DNA from 3 places in the Bradyrhizobium sp. CCGB12 genome. Region 2 is predicted to be linked to each of the others. Evidence: predicted binding sites of a transcription regulator. Region 2 holds the regulator's gene; each other region holds the start of a gene.
What was found. The regulator PhoB, encoded in region 2, activates phosphate uptake and scavenging genes when phosphate is short. The targets are predictions, from matches to a motif close to TGTCATNNANCTGTCAT.
Positions count from the first base shown of each region.

Region 1 (5,968 bases), 5.3 Mb from region 2:
GGCGAGCGCTTTGCCGGCGGGCCCAATCCGGAAGGCGAGGGGTGGGTCCCCAACATCACCCAGAAGCGTCTTGGCGATTGGAGTGCTAAGGATATCGCCTATTTCCTCAAGACCGGCGAATTGCCCGATGGCGATAGCGTGGGCGGCGCGATGACGCGCGTCATCAAGAACATTTCGCAATTGCCCGAGGCGGATCTCGCGGCGATGGCGGATTACCTGAAATCGCTGCCACCGGTGGATGGACCGACGCCGCCGAAACGCAAGCAGGGCAGCTAAAGCGAGATCGGGTTGATTGCTACGACGGAGATGCACTCCCTCTCCCGCTTGCGGGAGAGGGCTGGGGAGAGGGTGTTTCCACAACGGGACAGTCCCCAAGAGGAGAAAGCCCTCACCCGGCGCTTTGCGCCGACCTCTCCCGCAAGCGGGAGAGGTGAACGAGCCACCGCGACAATCGATTCAACCTAAAGCCACGCTCTAGCTCGTGCCGAACGCCTTGAAGGTGATGATGGTGAGGGTGTCCTGAATGCCCGGCAATACCTGCACCTTCTCGTTGATGAAGTGGCCGATATCGGTGTCCTTGTCGACGTAGAACTTCACCAGGAGATCGTAATGGCCGGCCGTGGAGTAGATCTCGGAGGCGATCTCGGCTTCGGCGAGCGCATTGGCGACCGTGTAGGACTGGCCGAGCTTGCATTTGATCTGGACGAAAAAGGGAACCATCGCGGTCACTCCGAAAGCACATCTGGCCGGCTAATAGGCCAAACCCGCTCGGATTTAGCAAGCGGCCGGCCGCCTGCACAAGCCGCCAGGCGCAGGTCCGGCGCTCAGGAGGCGACCGGCGCCGCCGCGAATGCGTCCCTGAGCCGCTGTGCGAGCTCGGACTTGCGATAGGGCTTGGCCAGCACGATCGATTGCGCATGCGCGCGGCCCTGCTCGACCAGGGTCTCCAGCGCATAGCCCGAGGTGAACAGGACGGGCAGGCCCGGGCGAATCCGCCGCGCCTGATCGGCAAGCTCCCAGCCGCTCATGCCGCCGGGCATCACGATGTCGGTGAACAGCATGTCGATGCCGGGGTCGGTGCGCAGCTGCTGCAAGGCCTCCTTGCCGTTGATCGCCGCAACGACGCGATATCCGAGGGCTTCCACCCTGCGAATGACGGAGGAGCGAACGAACGGATCGTCCTCGGCGATCAGAATCGTCTCGTATCCCCTCGGTGCCGCGTCCTCGCCTTCCGCAAGGTCGGCCTGTGATTGTCCCGCGGCGGCGCGCGGCAGGTAGATCCGGACCGTGGTCCCAAGGCCCGTCTCGCTGTAGATCGAGACATGGCCGTCGGATTGCCTGGCGAAGCCATAGACCATGCTGAGGCCGAGGCCGGAGCCCTTGCCGACCTCCTTGGTGGTGAAGAACGGCTCGAAGGCGCGCGCGATGACTTCAGGCGTCATGCCTTCGCCATCGTCGGTGACAGAGATCATCGCGTAGCTGCCGGAGGCGACTTCGGGGTGCAGGACGCGATAGTCGTCGTCGATCGCGGTCAGCTCCGTGCTCAGCGTCAAATGTCCTCCTGATGGCATGGCATCCTGCGCGTTGAGCGCGAGATTGAGCACGGCGGATTCGAGCTGGGCGCGATCGGCAAAGGCCATGATCGTGCCGGAGCCGGAGCTCGTCCTGATCTCGATGTCCTCACGCAACGTGCGCTTGAGCAGCTTGAACATGGAATCGAGCAGGCCGCGGCAATCGATCATCTGCGGCTGGAGCAGCTGGCGGCGGCTGAATGCGAGCAGTCGCTGCGTCAGCTCCGCGCCCCGTTCGCCCGACTGGCAGATGTCGTCGGCAAACCGCTTGAGGTCGGGCCGCGCCTTGAGCTGCTCACCGAGGTGCTCGGCGTTGCCGATGATCACAGTCAACAGGTTGTTGAAATCGTGAGCGATGCCGCCGGAGAGCTGACCGACTGTCTCCATCTTCTGCGCCTGCTGCAGCTGCTGCTCGGTCAGCTTGCGCGCGGAAAGGTCGTGGATGATGCCGACGAAGATCAATTCGCCGTCCTGCCGCGCCTTTCCGACCGACAGGTCCATCGGAAAGGTCGATCCATCCTTGTGCAGGCCGACGGCCTCGCCGCCGGTCGCGAAATGCTTCGTGCGGCTGCCGGACTCTGCGCCCGCCCCGGGCATCAGCATCCTGGCGTCCTGGCCCATCACCTCGTCGGCCTTGTAGCCGAACAGGCGCTCGCAGGCCGGATTGAACAGCAGGATGCGATCCTGCTCATCGAACAGGATGACGCCGTCGACCGCGGTCTCGACGATGGCGGTGAGGCGCGCCACGCTGTCGCGCATCGCGCGCTGGGCCTCGCCGACCTGCTGGAGCAGGAGCGTCGCGTCCCGGCTCTTGATTTCCTCTTCCTCGAGCGCGGCCTGGACCTGCTGGAGCTCGAACGGAGAGGGAATCGTCAGGATCCTCGGCAGCAGCGGCCAGAGCGCAGCGGCGGTGAAGACGGACGCGACCGCCGTTGCCGCCTTGACGAGGCCCTCGATGCCATAGATCGGGACCCAGAGCGTGTAGATCGACAGCACATGGGTCAGGCCGCACGCCATGATGAAGATTGCGAACGCCCAGTAGACCCAACCGAATTTGAGGTCGCGCCGCTTGGTGACGAGGATCGCGAGGGCAAACGGAATCGAAAAATAGGCGGCCGCGATGCAGGCGTCGGAAACGACATGGAGCCAGATCAATTCGGGTTCCCACAACAGGCAGATGCCGTGCGGCGACAGCATCGAGGAGTCGAGGAGACGTTCAAGATAGGCCCACATAGTTCCACCCGGGAAAACGTGCGAGCCGGGGGCGGCTCGCGCAATTGGCGTCGCTGGACGATTTCACCACCTAACGTCTCACTCATCGGCGAGGACGCCAAGGGCAGGCTATCAAGGCTATGGCGAGGCTCGATTTTTCAAGCCCGCGCGATTGCGGGGGCGACGCCGCCGGTCGCAGACGCATGGCGCCGCCGCGAATCATCGTCGCTGCACCTCGTCGCGCTTGCTGGGGTTCCACGGTCGCGCTAGGACAGGCCATGGCGACGTCCGTATCAAGCAAATGCATCCCGCGATGACGACCCCGGTCGCACTCACCATCGCCGGCTCCGATTCGAGCGGCGGCGCCGGCATCCAGGCGGACCTGAAGACTTTTGCCGCGCTCGGCGTCTATGGCGCTTCCGCCATCACCGCGCTGACGGCACAGAACACGCGCGGCGTCACCGGCATCCACGCGGTGCCGGCGGATTTCGTCACCGCCCAGATCGATGCGGTGTTTTCCGATCTCGATGTCGGTGCTGTGAAGATCGGCATGGTGGCCCAGGTCGCCAGCATCGACGCGATCGCGGCCGCGCTGTCGCGCTGGGCGCCCCGCCACGTGGTGCTCGATCCCGTGATGGTGGCGACCTCAGGCGACCGGCTGCTGGCCGCCGAGGCCGTCGCAGCGTTGCGCACGAGGCTGATACCGCTGGCCTCGGTGATCACGCCGAACCTGCCCGAGGCCGCCGCGCTGCTCGACGAGCCGGTCGCGGCTAGCGAGGCCGCGATCGAAAGCCAGGGGCGCCGCCTGCTGGCGCTCGGCTGCCGTGCAGTCCTGGTCAAAGGCGGGCACGGCGAGGGCGAGGAGAGCACCGACTATCTTGTCGATGCCGACAACACCATCGCGCTGGCTGCGCCCCGCATCGCCACTGGGAACACCCATGGCACCGGCTGCTCGCTGTCGTCGGCGGTCGCGGCGGGGTTGGCCAAGGGCGACAACCTCGAGCAGGCCGTGCGCCATGCCAAGGCCTGGATCAGTGCGGCGATCGGAGCCGCTGACCGTTTCAGCGTCGGTCACGGCCACGGGCCGATCCATCATTTCCACAGATTCTACTGACGCCGGCTTTGCGCGGCCCGCTCGTTAAGCAAAATCAATGCGGTTCCCGTATCCTTGCGGGGACCCCTGCGGCGCCATGTCGCCTGATTGTCGCATGCGACTGATATTCGCGGGGCAGGGCGAGGCAAGCGTGATTCGTATCTGAGGGTGCCTCAAGGGTTCAATCGGTCATCCCCCTGTCACGGGACATTGTTACAGGCTGGCGCATGGGAAGTTACGATGTGAGTGACGAGAGCCCGGAGCGGCGCTTTCGCACGTTGTTCATCTCCGACGTTCATCTCGGAGCCCGCGGTTCTCAAGCCGATCTTCTGCTGGACTTCCTGCGCTACCACGATGCCGACACCATCTATCTCGTCGGGGACATCGTCGACGGCTGGGCGCTGAAATCGAGCTGGCACTGGCCGCAATCGCACAACGACCTCGTCCAGAAGCTGCTGCGCAAGGCGCGCAAGGGCGCCAAGGTCATCTACATTCCCGGCAATCACGACGAATTCCTGCGCAACTATTACGGCACGCATTTCGGCGGCATCGACGTCGTCGAGAACACCGTCCATACCGGCGTCGACGGCAAGCGCTATCTCGTCATCCACGGCGACATCTTCGATCTCGTGGTGCAGAACGCGCGCTGGCTCGCCCATCTCGGCGACAAGGCCTACGACTTCGCGATCCAGATGAATCGCTTCGTCAACTTCTTCCGCCGCCTGTTCGGCGTGCCCTATTGGTCGCTGTCGCAATGGGCCAAGCAGAAGGTCAAGAACGCCGTCAATTATATCGGCGCGTTCGAGCAGGCGCTCGCCGCCGAGGCGCGGCGCCACGATGCCGACGGCGTGATCTGCGGCCACATCCACTACGCCGTGATCCGCGACGAAGGCGGCATCCGCTACATGAACTGCGGCGACTGGGTCGAGAGCTGCACCGCGCTGGTCGAGCACGACGACGGCCATTTCGAGATCATCACCTGGGCGGATCAATTGCAGAAGCCGGCACAAGTCCCGCAGGTCGCAGCCAGAGCTGCATAACAAGGGCCGCTTGATGCGCATTCTGGTCGCGACCGACGCCTGGCACCCGCAAGTCAACGGTGTGGTTCGGACGCTGACCAAGCTCGCTGACGCCGGCCAAAGCCTCGGCGTCGAATTCAGCTTCCTCACCCCACAATCGTTCCGCACCTTTGCGATGCCGAGCTATCGCGACGTGCGTCTGGCGATGCCACGCCCGGCGCGGATCGCAAAGCTGATCGAGGAAGCGCGTCCGGACAGCATCCACATCGCGACGGAAGGGCCGATCGGCCTGATGGTCCGCCGCTACTGCCGCCAGCGCAAGCTGCCGTTCACGACCAGCTTCCACACCCGCTTTCCCGAATATGTCCGCGCCCGGGTGCCGGTGCCGAGCTCGCTGATCTGGCGGGCGCTGCGCCGCTTCCACAGTCCCAGCCGCGCCGTGATGGCGGCAACGCCCGCGCTCGCTCGCGAGCTCGGCGAGCGTGGTTTCGACAATGTCGTGCTGTGGCCGCGCGGTGTCGACACGCATCTATTCCATCCTCGTGCCATCGATCTGTGCCTGCCGGCGCCGGTGTTCCTGTCGGTCGGACGCGTGGCGGTGGAGAAGAATCTCGAGGCCTTCCTCGATCTCGACCTGCCCGGCACCAAGGTCATCGTCGGCGACGGTCCGGCGCGTGCCGCGCTCGAAGAGGCCTATCCCGATGCGATCTTCCTCGGCGAGAGGCACGGCGAGGCGCTGGCGGAAATCTACGCTGCGGCCGACGTCTTCGTGTTCCCGAGCAAGACCGACACGTTCGGCCTGGTCCTGCTGGAAGCGCTCGCGAGCGGCCTGCCGGTGGCCGCCTTCCCGGTGAAGGGGCCCCGCGACGTGATCGGCAATGCGCCGGTCGGGGCCCTCGATCACGATCTCCGCAACGCCTGCTTCGCGGCGCTCGACATTTCGCGGCAGGACTGCGTCGCCTTCGCCACCAACTACACCTGGGAGGCTTCGGCCCGGGCCTTTGTGGACAGTATCGAGGCGGTGGGCGCGGTGCTGCCGGGCCGGAACGGCGCGGAACAGGCTCGGTTTGTCG
Region 1 is NZ_JANADO010000001.1:1,364,089-1,370,056, forward strand. It holds gene NLM27_RS06340 (cytochrome c) at 1-276, shown strand, start outside; gene NLM27_RS06345 (Lrp/AsnC family transcriptional regulator) at 475-720, opposite strand; gene NLM27_RS06350 (PAS domain-containing sensor histidine kinase) at 825-2,804, opposite strand; gene thiD (bifunctional hydroxymethylpyrimidine kinase/phosphomethylpyrimidine kinase) at 3,097-3,897, shown strand; gene NLM27_RS06360 (UDP-2,3-diacylglucosamine diphosphatase) at 4,104-4,916, shown strand; gene NLM27_RS06365 (glycosyltransferase family 1 protein) at 4,930-5,968, shown strand, end outside.
Region 1: a site for PhoB is predicted at 4,064-4,080, ahead of NLM27_RS06360 (UDP-2,3-diacylglucosamine diphosphatase). Genes of this name have one in related genera too.

Region 2 (5,968 bases):
CGCGATGTTCCTCGTAGGTCATGAGGTCGGCCATCACCTGGCAAGGGTGCGAACGGCGCGTCAGGCCGTTGATGACGGGCACGGTCGCATGGGCCGCAAGCTCCAGCAGCGCCTCGTGATTGAGGATGCGGATCATGATGGCGTCGACATAGCGCGACAGCACGCGTGCGGTGTCGGCGATGGTCTCGCCGCGACCAAGCTGCATCTCGGCACCGGTGAGCATGATGGGCTCGCCACCGAGCTGGCGCATGGCGACGTCGAACGACACCCGTGTCCGCGTCGAGGGGCGCTCGAAGATCATCGCCAGCGTCTTGCCTTCGAGCGGCCTGACCGGCTGCTGCGCCTTCTGCTTCGCCTTCATGGCGGAGGATGCGGCGAGCATGCGCTTGAGCTCCGACAGCGGGAGCTCGTTGATATCGAGGAAGTGCTTTGGCGACTTGCTCATCAGCTGGCCGTCCGCTTGCTCTGGCCGGCCGACAGCGCGGAGCAGGCACGCTCGAGCCGCTCGACACTGTCCTCGATCTCCGCTTCGGTGACGATCAGAGGCGGCAGGAAGCGCACGACATTGTCGCCGGCGCCGACGGTGAGCAGTTTTTCGTTGCGCAAGGCGGCAACGAGATCCCCCGAAGGCACGACAGCCTTGATGCCGATCAGGAGACCCTCGCCGCGAACTTCGCTGACGACATCGGGATGGCGATCGATCACGGAGGCGAGCTTCTGCTTGAGCAGCAGCGACATCTTCTGCACGTGGTCGAAGAAGCCGGGCTTGAGCATGACGTCGAGCACGGCGTTCGCAGCGGAGATCGCGAGCGGATTGCCGCCGAAGGTCGAGCCGTGCGAGCCGGGCCCCATGCCGGAAGCCGCCTCCGCGGTCGCCAGCACCGCGCCGATCGGGAAGCCGCCGCCGAGCGCCTTTGCCAGCGACATCGCGTCGGGTGTGACGCCGGTGCGCCTGTGGGCGAAGAGATCGCCGGTGCGGCCCATGCCGGTCTGCACCTCGTCGAACGCGAGCAGCAAGCCCTTCTCGTCGCAGAGCTGACGCAGCGCCTTGAGGAAAGCGGGCGTTGACGAACGCACGCCGCCCTCGCCCTGGATCGGCTCGATCAGGATGCCGGCGGTCTGCGGACCGATCGCCTTCTTCACGGCTTCGATGTCGCCATGCGGGACCTGGTCGAAGCCGTCCATCGGCGGACCGAAGCCCTCGAGATATTTTGCCGATCCCGTCGCAGCCAACGTCGCCAGCGTGCGGCCGTGGAAGGCGCCTTCGAAGGTGATGATCCGATAACGTTCCGGATGCCCCTTGGAGAAGTGATGATGGCGGACCAGCTTGATCACACCCTCCAGCGCTTCGGCGCCGGAATTGCAGAAGAACACGAAGTCGGCAAAGCTCTCATTGCAGAGACGGGCCGCGAGCTTCTCGCCATCGGGGCTCTGGAACAGGTTGGACATGTGCCAGAGCTTCGTTGCCTGCTCCTGCAGTGCCTTGACCAGCGCGGGATGGGCATGGCCGAGCGCATTCACCGCAACGCCCGACGTGAAGTCGAGGTAGCGATCGCCATTGGTCGCGATCAGCCAGCAGCCTTCGCCGCGCTCGAAACCAAGGTCGGTCCTGGCGAAAACGGGAAGCAGATGCGGCGCGGCGCTGTTGGTCATGACCATCACTTGGATGTTGCACTTGGATGTTGAGACCTGCCTGGCGTGCCTTACGCAGCGCACCATTGACCGGTCCGGAAAACGAAACGTGCCGCCTTTTAAGGGCGGCACGCGTCACTATCTTATGCCTGGCAAGACGGGTGTCAATGCCGCCCGAAAAGCCTCGCGAAACGCTGAATCCGTAGTCTTGCGGTGCCGATTTTGCGGGGTTTTCACCACGGAACATGTGGAAGCGAGTCGGCGGACTCTTGCGCGGGAGTCACGCCATATTGTAGCGTTTGGCCTGTCAGATACGACATCTCGTGCAGCGGTTCTGATCCCAAGAGTCCTTATGTACCGGCGTAAACGTTCGGGCGTCAGTCACGCGCCCGGCGAGCCTTAAGGGATTCTGGCGGCACGGGTTTTTCAAGGCTTAGGCATTCGTTGTGAGGCCCCAGGATGGCTGGCCGGCAGCGAGGGAAAGGGTGCAATGACGGTTTTGACCTGGTCCGACGATCGCGTCGAGCAGCTGAAAAAGCTCTGGGAGGCCGGACTTTCGGCCAGCCAGATCGCGGCCGAGCTCGGCAATGTGACCCGCAATGCCGTGATCGGCAAAGTGCACAGGCTCGGCCTGTCCGGCCGCGCCAAAAGTCCTTCCTCGGCCGCGCCCCGGCCGCGCAAGGCGCGTCCGGCGCAGCACATGATGCGAGTGACCCGCCCGATCTCGCGCGGCAACACCGCGCTCGCGCAGGCCTTCGAGGTCGAGGTGGAGGCCGAGCCGGTCACCTACGACAACGTGGTGCCGATGAGCCAGCGGCTGTCGCTGCTGGAGCTGAACGAGGCGACCTGCCACTGGCCGGTCGGCGATCCCTCGAGCCCGGATTTCTTCTTCTGCGGCGGCAAGGCGCTGTCCGGCCTGCCCTACTGCGCCCAGCACTCGCGCGTCGCCTATCAGCCGGCCGCGGATCGCCGGCGTGCACCGGCCAAGCCGAGCACGCGGTGAGAATTTTCTGAGATCAAGACGGCAGCCGTCACGCGATGACGGCTCCGCACATTCGGTGTCGTCCCGGACAAGCGCGCCTCAAGCGCGCGTAGATCCGGGACCCATAGCCACAGGGCGCAATTGTCGCGCGAAGTGGTCACTCCGAGTCTTCGCCAAACTACTCCCTGTGGCTATGGGTCCCGGATCTGCGCTTACGCTTGTCCGGGACGACACCTGAGTGCGTGACGACGACAGATCGCCAAAAGAGCTTACGTCTGCTCCGCCTTCGCAAAGCGATCATCCAGCGCGTACCCTGCGCCACGGACCGTGCGGATCGGGTCCTGCTCGCGGCCGAGATTGAGCAGCTTGCGCAGGCGGCCGATATGGACGTCGACGGTACGCTCGTCGATGTAGATGTCGCGACCCCAGACGCTGTCGAGCAGCTGCTCGCGTGAGAACACGCGGCCGGGATGCTCCAGGAAGAACTCCAGCAGGCGATATTCGGTCGGGCCGAGATCAATCGGCCGGCCCGAGCGCGCCACGCGGCGCTTGTCGCGGTCGAGCTCGATGTCGCCATAGGCGAGCACGGTGGCAAGCCGCTCCGGGCTTGCGCGCCGCAACAGACCCTTCACGCGCGCCAACAGCTCCGGCACCGAGAACGGCTTGACGATGTAGTCGTCGGCACCGGTCGCAAGACCCCGCACCCGCTCGCTCTCCTCGCCGCGCGCGGTGAGCATGATGATCGGAAGCTGCTTGGTCTCGGGACGGGTGCGCAGCCGCCGGCACAGCTCGATGCCGGACAGTCCCGGCAGCATCCAGTCGAGCACGATCAGATCGGGGATGTGTTCCTTGAGGCGGGTGTCGGCATCGTCGCCGCGCATCACCGTCTCCACGTCATAGCCGTCGCCTTCGAGGTTGTAACGAAGAAGCTCGGTGAGAGCTTCCTCGTCTTCAACCACCATAATGCGTGCGCCCATGTGGTCGTCGCTCCTTACGTAATCAGGTATTCGGGACCGTCGTGGCGAAGGTCGTCATGTCGCCCTTCGGCCGCTTGTCGGTGATCGCCTGCCCCTCGATCATGTAGAACACGGTCTCGGCGATGTTGGTGGCGTGGTCGCCGATCCGTTCGATGTTCTTGGCGCAGAACATCAGGTGGATGCAGAACGAGATATTGCGCGGATCCTCCATCATGTAGGTGAGGAGCTCGCGGAACAGCGAGGTGCAGATGGCGTCGACTTCCTCGTCGCCCTTCCAGACTGCCATCGCCGCCGGTAGGTCGTGCGCGGCATAGGCATCCAGCACCGACTTGACCTGCTGCTCCACGAGGTCGGTCATGTGCTCCAGGCCGCGGAACAGTTTCAGCGGATGGAAGTCCGTCTCCAGCGCTGCGACGCGCTTGCCCATGTTCTTGGCGAGGTCGCCGATACGCTCGAGATCGGTGGCGACGCGCATGGCGCCGACGATTTCGCGCAGATCCACCGCCATCGGCTGGCGGCGGGCGATGGTGAGCACGGCGCGCTCCTCGATGCGCTTCTGGAGCGCGTCGAGCTCGGCGTCGATGGTGACGACGCGCTGACCGAGCGCAACGTCGCGGCGGATCAGCGCGTCGACGGAGTCGACGATCATGCGCTCGGCAATGCCGCCCATCTCGGCGACCAGGCGAGTGAGCTCCTGGAGGTCGGTGTCGAAGGCCTTAGCGGTATGTTCAGTACCCATGTCCCGTCTCCTCAGCCGAACCGGCCGGTGATGTAGTCCTGCGTGCGCCGATCGCTCGGCGACGTGAAGATCTTGCTGGTGTCGTCGAACTCGATCAGCTCGCCGAGATACATGAAGGCGGTCTTGTCGGAGACGCGCGCCGCCTGCTGCATGTTATGGGTGACGATCGCGATCGTGTAGTTCTCGGACAGCTCCTGGATCAGCTCCTCGACCTTGGCGGTCGAGATCGGGTCGAGCGCCGAGCAGGGCTCGTCGAACAGGATCACCTCAGGACGCACCGCAACCGTGCGGGCGATGCAGAGGCGCTGCTGCTGGCCGCCGGAGAGCGACAGGCCGGAGGCGTTGAGCTTGTCCTTGACCTCGTTCCACAGCGCGCCGCCGCGCAGCGCCTTCTCGACGCGGTCGTCCATCTCGGACTTCGAGATCTTCTCGTAGAGGCGGATGCCGAACGCGATGTTCTCGTAGATCGTCATCGGGAACGGCGTCGGCTTCTGGAACACCATGCCGACGCGGGCGCGCAGCAGGTTGAGGTCCAGCCTGGGGTCGAGGATGTTGGTCTGATCCAACATCAACTGTCCCACGGCGCGCTGCCCCGGATAGAGGTCGTACATCCGGTTGAAAATGCGCAGCAGGGTCGACTTGCCGCAGCCCGACGGGCCGATGAACGCCGTGACGCGGTTGGTGCCAAGCGTCAGGTTGATGTTCTTCAGCGCGTGGTGCTCGCCGTAATAGAAGTTGAGGTTGCGCACCGTCACCTTGGCCGGCGCCTCCGGCAGCGGATGCGAGCCGGGCTGAACGGGCGTACTGACGGAAATAGACATATCGCTCATTTTGCGGTCCTCTCGGCGCTAAGGATGCGCGCGCCAATATTCAAGGCAAGTACGGTCAAAGTGATCAGCAGGGCACCGCTCCAGGCGAGCTGCTTCCAGTAGGCGTAAGGGCTCTGCACGAAATTGTTGATGGTCACCGGCAGGTTCGCCATCGTCTTGTTCAGGCCGAGGCTGAAGAACTGGTTCGAGAGCGCGGTGAACAGCAGCGGCGCGGTCTCGCCGGCGACGCGGGCGGTCGCCAGCATCACGCCAGTGATGAGGCCGGAGCGCGCAGCGCGATAGGCGATGCGCTTGATCACCAGCGAGCGCGGCAGACCGAGCGCGGAGGCCGCCTCGCGCAGCGCATTCGGCACCAGCAGCAGCATGTCCTCGGTCGTGCGCAGCACCACCGGGATGACGATCACGGCGAGCGCGAGCGCACCTGCGATCGCCGAGAAGCCGCGCATCGGCACCACGACCGCGCCGTAGATGAACAGGCCGATGATGATCGAGGGCGCCGAGAGCAGGATGTCGTTGATGAAGCGGATCACCGAGGTCAGCTTGTCGTTGCGGCCGTACTCGGCGAGATAGGTGCCGGCGAACATGCCGAGGGGCGCGCCGATGCCGACGCCAAGCACGGTCATGATCAGCGAGCCGACGATGGCGTTGAGCAGGCCGCCCTCGTTCGAGCCGGGCGGCGGGGTATTTTCGGTGAAGACCTGGAGGTTGAGCCCGGCCAGACCGTTGTAGAGCAGCGTCAGCAGGATCAGCGCGAGCCAGGTGACGCCGAAGGCGGCGGCAGCCAGGCAGAGCGCGCGGATGACGACAT
Region 2 is NZ_JANADO010000001.1:6,653,481-6,659,448, forward strand. It holds gene argF (ornithine carbamoyltransferase) at 1-445, opposite strand, end outside; gene NLM27_RS30500 (aspartate aminotransferase family protein) at 445-1,653, opposite strand; gene NLM27_RS30505 (GcrA family cell cycle regulator) at 2,123-2,635, shown strand; gene phoB (phosphate regulon transcriptional regulator PhoB) at 2,884-3,591, opposite strand; gene phoU (phosphate signaling complex protein PhoU) at 3,614-4,330, opposite strand; gene pstB (phosphate ABC transporter ATP-binding protein PstB) at 4,342-5,160, opposite strand; gene pstA (phosphate ABC transporter permease PstA) at 5,157-5,968, opposite strand, start outside.

Region 3 (5,968 bases), 2.6 Mb from region 2:
ACTACAGCTATCTGAAGATCCGCGATCGGCTTTCCTATGCCTTTGCCTTGGTCTCGGTCGCAGCCGCGCTCGAACTGGAGGGCAACGCAATCAGCGAAGCGCGCCTTGCGCTCGGCGGCGTGGCCCACAAGCCCTGGCGAAGCCTCGAGGCCGAAGCGGCGTTACGCGGCCAGGAGGCAACGCCGGATCATTTTGGGCGCGCCGCGGATCTGCTGCTCCAGGGAGCAACCGCTCGCTCGCATAATGGCTTCAAGATCGAGCTCGCGCGCCGAGCCGTCGTGCGTACGCTGATGCAGGCCGCAAGCGCCACGCCCCAATCACAAGCTCACAAGAAGATCGCGTGAGGGCCCGATGAACGCCTATGTCGGAACACCAACGTCGCGGGTCGATGGCCGGGCCAAAGTCACTGGTGCCGCCAAATATGCCGGCGAATTCACAACAGACCGTCTCCTCCATGGCTTCGTCGTCGAGGCCACCATTCCGCGCGGGCGCATCGCTCGCCTCGACACCAGCGACGCGCTGAACGTGAAGGGCGTAGTCGACGTGCTCACCCATGCGCATCGCCCGCCCCTCGCCGACAAGGACGAAGCCTGGAGGGACGAGGTCGCCCCGGAGGGTTCGCCGTTCCGTCCCCTTTATGACGACAGGATCAAGTTCAACGGCCAGCCGATCGCACTGGTCGTGGCTGAGGACTGGGAGACCGCCAAGTTCGCCGCAACCCGCGTTCGGGTTGAATACGAGCAGGAGGCGTTTGCGACGGATCTCGAATCCGAACATGGCAGAACCGGCAAGGTGGACCAGCCGCACAAGCCGCGCGGCAACGCCGCTGCGGCGTTAGCTGGAGCCGCCGTACGACACCAGGCGGATTACGTCCTCCCGAACGAGCATCACAACCCGATGGAGCTCTATGCGACCACGGTGGTCCGGGACGGCAGCGGCAGGCTTACAGTCTACGACAAGACGCAAGGCGTCCAGAACGTCCACAAATATCTATGCAGCGTGTTCAACAAGAAGCCCGATGATCTCCGCGTGGTCTCGCCCTATGTCGGCGGCGCCTTCGGATCCGGTTTGCGGCCGCAGTACCAGGTGGTGCTGGCGATGCTTGCCGCGATCGAACTCAAGCGATCCGTTCGTGTCGTGCTGACACGACAGCAGATGTACGGGCTCGGCTACCGCCCGATGACCATCGAGCGCGTCGCGCTCGGCGCAAGGCCCGACGGCACGCTCGATGCCGTCACGCACGAGGCCACCGCCGTGACTTCGCGCTACGAGGATTTTTCGCGCAATGACAGCGGCTGGGCAGAACAGCTGTACAAGAGCCCGAACAGCCTCTACTCCCACAAGCTCGTCGATCTCGACGTCTCCACACCCTGCGACATGCGCGCGCCCGGCGCCGCATCCGGTGTCTGCGCGCTCGAATGCGCCATGGACGAGCTGGCCGTTGCGCTTAAGCTCGATCCGATCGAGCTGCGGCTGAAGTGCTATTCGGACCGCGACCAGAGCGAAGGCCTGCCCTACACCAGCAAGCAGCTGCGCGAATGCTACACACGCGGCGCGGAAGCCTTCGGCTGGGCCCGGCGCAATTCCGCCCCGCGCTCCATGCGCGATGGCAAGGAACTGGTCGGCTGGGGCATGGCGACGGGCGTCTGGGAAGCCCTCCAGATGCCGGTTGCAGTTCGCATCGTGTTGACATCGAACGGCCATGCCGAGGTATCCTGCGCCGCGTCTGACATCGGCACCGGCACCTACACCATCGTCGCACAGGTGGCCGCCGACGCACTCGGGCTGCCGATCGAGAATATCGACGTCAAGCTTGCCGACTCGACCTTGCCACAGGCCCCGGTCGAAGGAGGTTCCTGGATGGCGGCGTCGAGCGCGCACGCCGTGCTGGGCGCGGCCGAGGACATTCGCCAGGAGCTCGCGCGTCTCGCCAAGGCGATTCCTGCTTCGCCCCTCGGCGGCGTCGATGTGCCCGACGTGATCCTTGTCGATGGCACGATCGCCAAGGCCGCCGACAAGGTCCGCGCCGTCTCGATCGCCGATGCGATGCGCCACGGCAAGCTGGAGCGCATCGAGAAGCAGAAGCTCAATCATTTCGCAGAGGACAAGTCGCACGCGCGCAACACCCATTCGGCAGTCTTCGCCGAGGTCAAGGTCGACGAGCAGCTCGGCGTCATCCGCGTCACGCGAGTCGTGAGCGCGGTCGCGGCCGGGCGCATCCTGAACACCAAGACTGGCCGCAGTCAGATCATGGGCGGCGTGGTCTGGGGAATCGGAATGGCGCTGCACGAGGAGACGGTGATGGATCACCGCTTCGGCCGGATCATGAACGCGAACATCGCCGAGTATCACATTCCCGTAAATGCCGACGTTCACGACATCGACGTCATCTTCGTCGACGAGCCCGACGATCTCATCAACAGGCTGGGCGTCAAGGGCCTTGGCGAAATCGGCATCGTCGGTGTGCCTGCGGCGATCGCGAATGCGGTCTATCACGCGACTGGCAAACGCGTCCGGCGTTTCCCGGTCACACTGGACAAAATACTGGACTGAGGCCGCAGGCACTCGAACCCTCCCGCGGCACTCAGGTTCTTGTCATCGAATTGTCATCGAATGTGCCGAGAGCTGTATCTCCTGCACATTCGGGACCCCACATGGACTATTTCAAGCGCTTCAACTTCCTGTTCGCCGCACCTGTGTTCGACGCCGACGATCTCGAGGGCGTCCGTTTCAACCAGATCATCGAGGAGATCCAGCGCTCCGGCTTCGAGGTGGTCCGGGCCCGCAAGCTGGAGGATGCGGAGATGGCGGTGCAGACCGACGCCGCGATCGGCTGCATGGTGGTGGACTGGGGCAAGAAGGGGCTCGAGGGCAAAACCTCAGCACTGATCAATCTGATGCGACGCCGGGGCCTCGACTTCCCGATCATCCTGCTGATCCGTCGCAAGCGGTTCGAGGATTTGCCGGTCGAAGTGCTCGATTTCATCGACGGCTACGTCTTCCTGTCCGAGGAGACGCCGACCTTCATCGCCAAGAACCTGATCAGCCGCTTGAAGCAATACGCCGAGACGCTGAAGACGCCGTTCTTCGGCGCGCTGGTCGACTATGCCGAGGAAGGCAACCAGCTCTGGACCTGCCCGGGGCACAATGGCGGCGTGTTTTATAACCGCAGCCCGATCGGCCGGGTTTTCGTCGAGCATCTCGGCGAGTCCGTGTTCCGTGACGACCTCGACAATTCCGTGCTCGATCTCGGCGACCTGCTCACCCATGAAGGTCCCGCGCTGAAGGCGCAGAAGGAAGCAGCCCAAATCTTCGGCGCGGAAAAAACCTATTTCGTGCTCAACGGCACTTCGACCTCGAACAAGGTCGCGCTCGGCGCGCTCGTCACCGACGGCGATCTCGTGCTGTTCGACCGCAACAACCACAAGGCCGCCCATCACGGCGCGCTGATGATCAATGGCGGTGTCCCGATCTACGTGCCGACCATCCGCAACGCCTGGGGCCTGATCGGCCCGATGCGTTGGGACATGCTCGACGAGAAGACCCTGCGCGAGGCGATCCGTAACCATCCCCTGGTCACGGACAAGGACGCCTGGCGCAAGGAACGGCCGTTCCGCGTCGCCGTCGTCGAGCAATGCACTTATGACGGCACCATCCACAGCGCCGAGATGATCCTGAAACGCATCGGCCATCTCTGCGAGTACATCCTGTTCGACGAGGCCTGGGCCGGCTTCATGAAGTTCCACCCGCTCTATGCCGGCCGCTTCGCGATGGGACTTGCGAACCTTCCGCCCGAGGCGCCCGGCATCATCGCGACGCAATCCACCCACAAGCAGCTCGCGAGCTTCTCGCAGGCCTCCCAGATCCACATCAAGGACCGTCACATCCGCGGCCAGAAGCGGCGCGTCGAGCATCGCCGCTTCAACGAGAGCTTCATGCAACACGCATCCACGTCGCCGTTCTACCCGCTGTTCGCCTCGCTCGACGTCGGCGCGCAGATGATGAAGGGCCGCTCGGGCGAAGTGCTGTGGGACGATACGATCCGCCTCGGCATCGAGCTACGCAAGAAGATCCGCGCGATGCGCCGGGAGTTCGAGGAGAAGGAGCAGAATCCGGACCGCCGCTGGTTCTTCGAACCCTTTGTTCCCGACCGCGTCGCCATTCCCGACGTCAGCCGCCCCGGCACCGCGCATAACGTCGCGTGGGAAACGCTGTCCACCGACGAACTCGCCACCAATACCGCGCTGTGGCAGCTTTCCCCCGACAGCACCTGGCATGGCTTCCCTGGTCTCAGCGAAGGCTTTGCCATGACCGATCCGAACAAGCTGACGCTGCTCACGCCCGGTTTCGATCGCACCGGCGCCTATGCCGAGCACGGCATCCCCGCACCAGTCGTGGCGCAATATCTGCGCGAGAACCGTATCGTCCCCGAGAAGAACGACCTCAACTCCCTGCTCTTCCTGCTCACACCCGGCGTCGAGGCGAGCAAGGCGGGGACGCTGATCTCCGGCCTCGTCGCCTTCAAGAAGCTGCACGACGACAACGCGTTGCTGGCGGACGTCATCCCCGAGTTCTACCAGCGACGGCAGGCGCGCTATGCCGGCGCCCGGCTGCGCGACCTCTGCGGCGAGATGCACCGCTTCTTCCGCGCTGCCGACGTCAGCGCGCTCCAGGCGCGGCAGTTCATGCCCGAGCACATGCCCGAGATCGCGATGTCGCCCCGCGATGCCGCGCGCTACCTGTTCCGCAACGATGTCGACTATCTTCCGATCGAAGCGATCGCGGGCCGCATCGCCACCACGCCCTTCGTGGTCTACCCGCCGGGCATAGCCACCATCGTTCCGGGCGAAAGGCTTACGGAACGGGCGAAGCCCATGATCGATTATCTCAAGATGTTCGAGACCTGCTTCAACACGTTTCCGGGGTTCGACGTGGAAATCCAGGGCGTCTACAAGGAGATCGATGCGAACGGGCGCATCGGGCTTTACACTTACGTCGTTGCCGAGTAGGTGCCGATGAACGAAACAGCAATTGCGCGCGAAGCTGACGAACAGGTTTTGGTCCGGCCGTCACGCGAAAGCGATGTCGAGGCGATGCTGGCAATTTACCGCCATCACGTCCGCAACGGCGTCCCGCGCGATGTCGAGGGAACCGGCGCGCCCGAGCCGGACGATCTGCGCGACCGCCGCAAGAACCTGAAGCAGACCCGCCTGCCGCATCTGGTCGCGACTTTTCGCGGCGAGGTCGTGGGCTATGCCTATGGCGTGCAATTCCGCAAGCGGCCGGCCTATCGCTACACCGCCAAGCATTCCATCTACGTCCATCACGAGCATCTCGGCCGCGGGATCGGACGGCTGCTACTCCAGGGCTTGATCGACGCCTGCGCGGCGGCCGGCTTCCGCCAGATGGTCGGCTATATCGATGCCGACAACGCGCCCTCGCTGGCGCTACACGAGAAGTTTCGCTTCGCGCGCGCCGGCCTGCTCTGCGGCGTCGCCTATCGCCATGGCCGCTGGTCCGATACCGTGATGGTGCAGCGGTCGCTCGGCGCAGGCTCGACAGCAGCCCCGCCCCTCACGACGCCCGGGCGGTAGGGCTTCGCGACGGAAAGTCAGCCGCTCTGACCTGGATGCGGTCGGCATGCAGTGACCAATGATGCAAAGCTTGATCCTTGCAAAACTTCGCTTTGGCCCGCTCTCTGGCTTCGTCCTCGTCGGAGGCGTCAATCTCGAGCGTGCCCTGGCACACCTCGATCTGCCGGCCGTACTGACCGAGCACGTCCTTCATGAACTTGACGACATAAGTTGACATGGGACCTCCTGCCTGCCCGGCGGCACTCTAATCCCATTTAGCCTGAATGCGAGAGGGAGATTTTGACGCGCATCAAATCCGAACACGGTTCCTTCGCTCCGTCATGCCGGGGGGCGGCTCGCGGAGCCGAACCCGGGAATCTCGAAATGCCCAGGTT
Region 3 is NZ_JANADO010000001.1:4,071,050-4,077,017, forward strand. It holds gene NLM27_RS19175 (xanthine dehydrogenase family protein subunit M) at 1-344, shown strand, start outside; gene NLM27_RS19180 (xanthine dehydrogenase family protein molybdopterin-binding subunit) at 352-2,553, shown strand; gene NLM27_RS19185 (Orn/Lys/Arg decarboxylase N-terminal domain-containing protein) at 2,655-5,009, shown strand; gene NLM27_RS19190 (GNAT family N-acetyltransferase) at 5,016-5,594, shown strand; gene NLM27_RS19195 (hypothetical protein) at 5,575-5,811, opposite strand.
Region 3: a site for PhoB is predicted at 2,594-2,610, ahead of NLM27_RS19185 (Orn/Lys/Arg decarboxylase N-terminal domain-containing protein). Genes of this name have one in related genera too.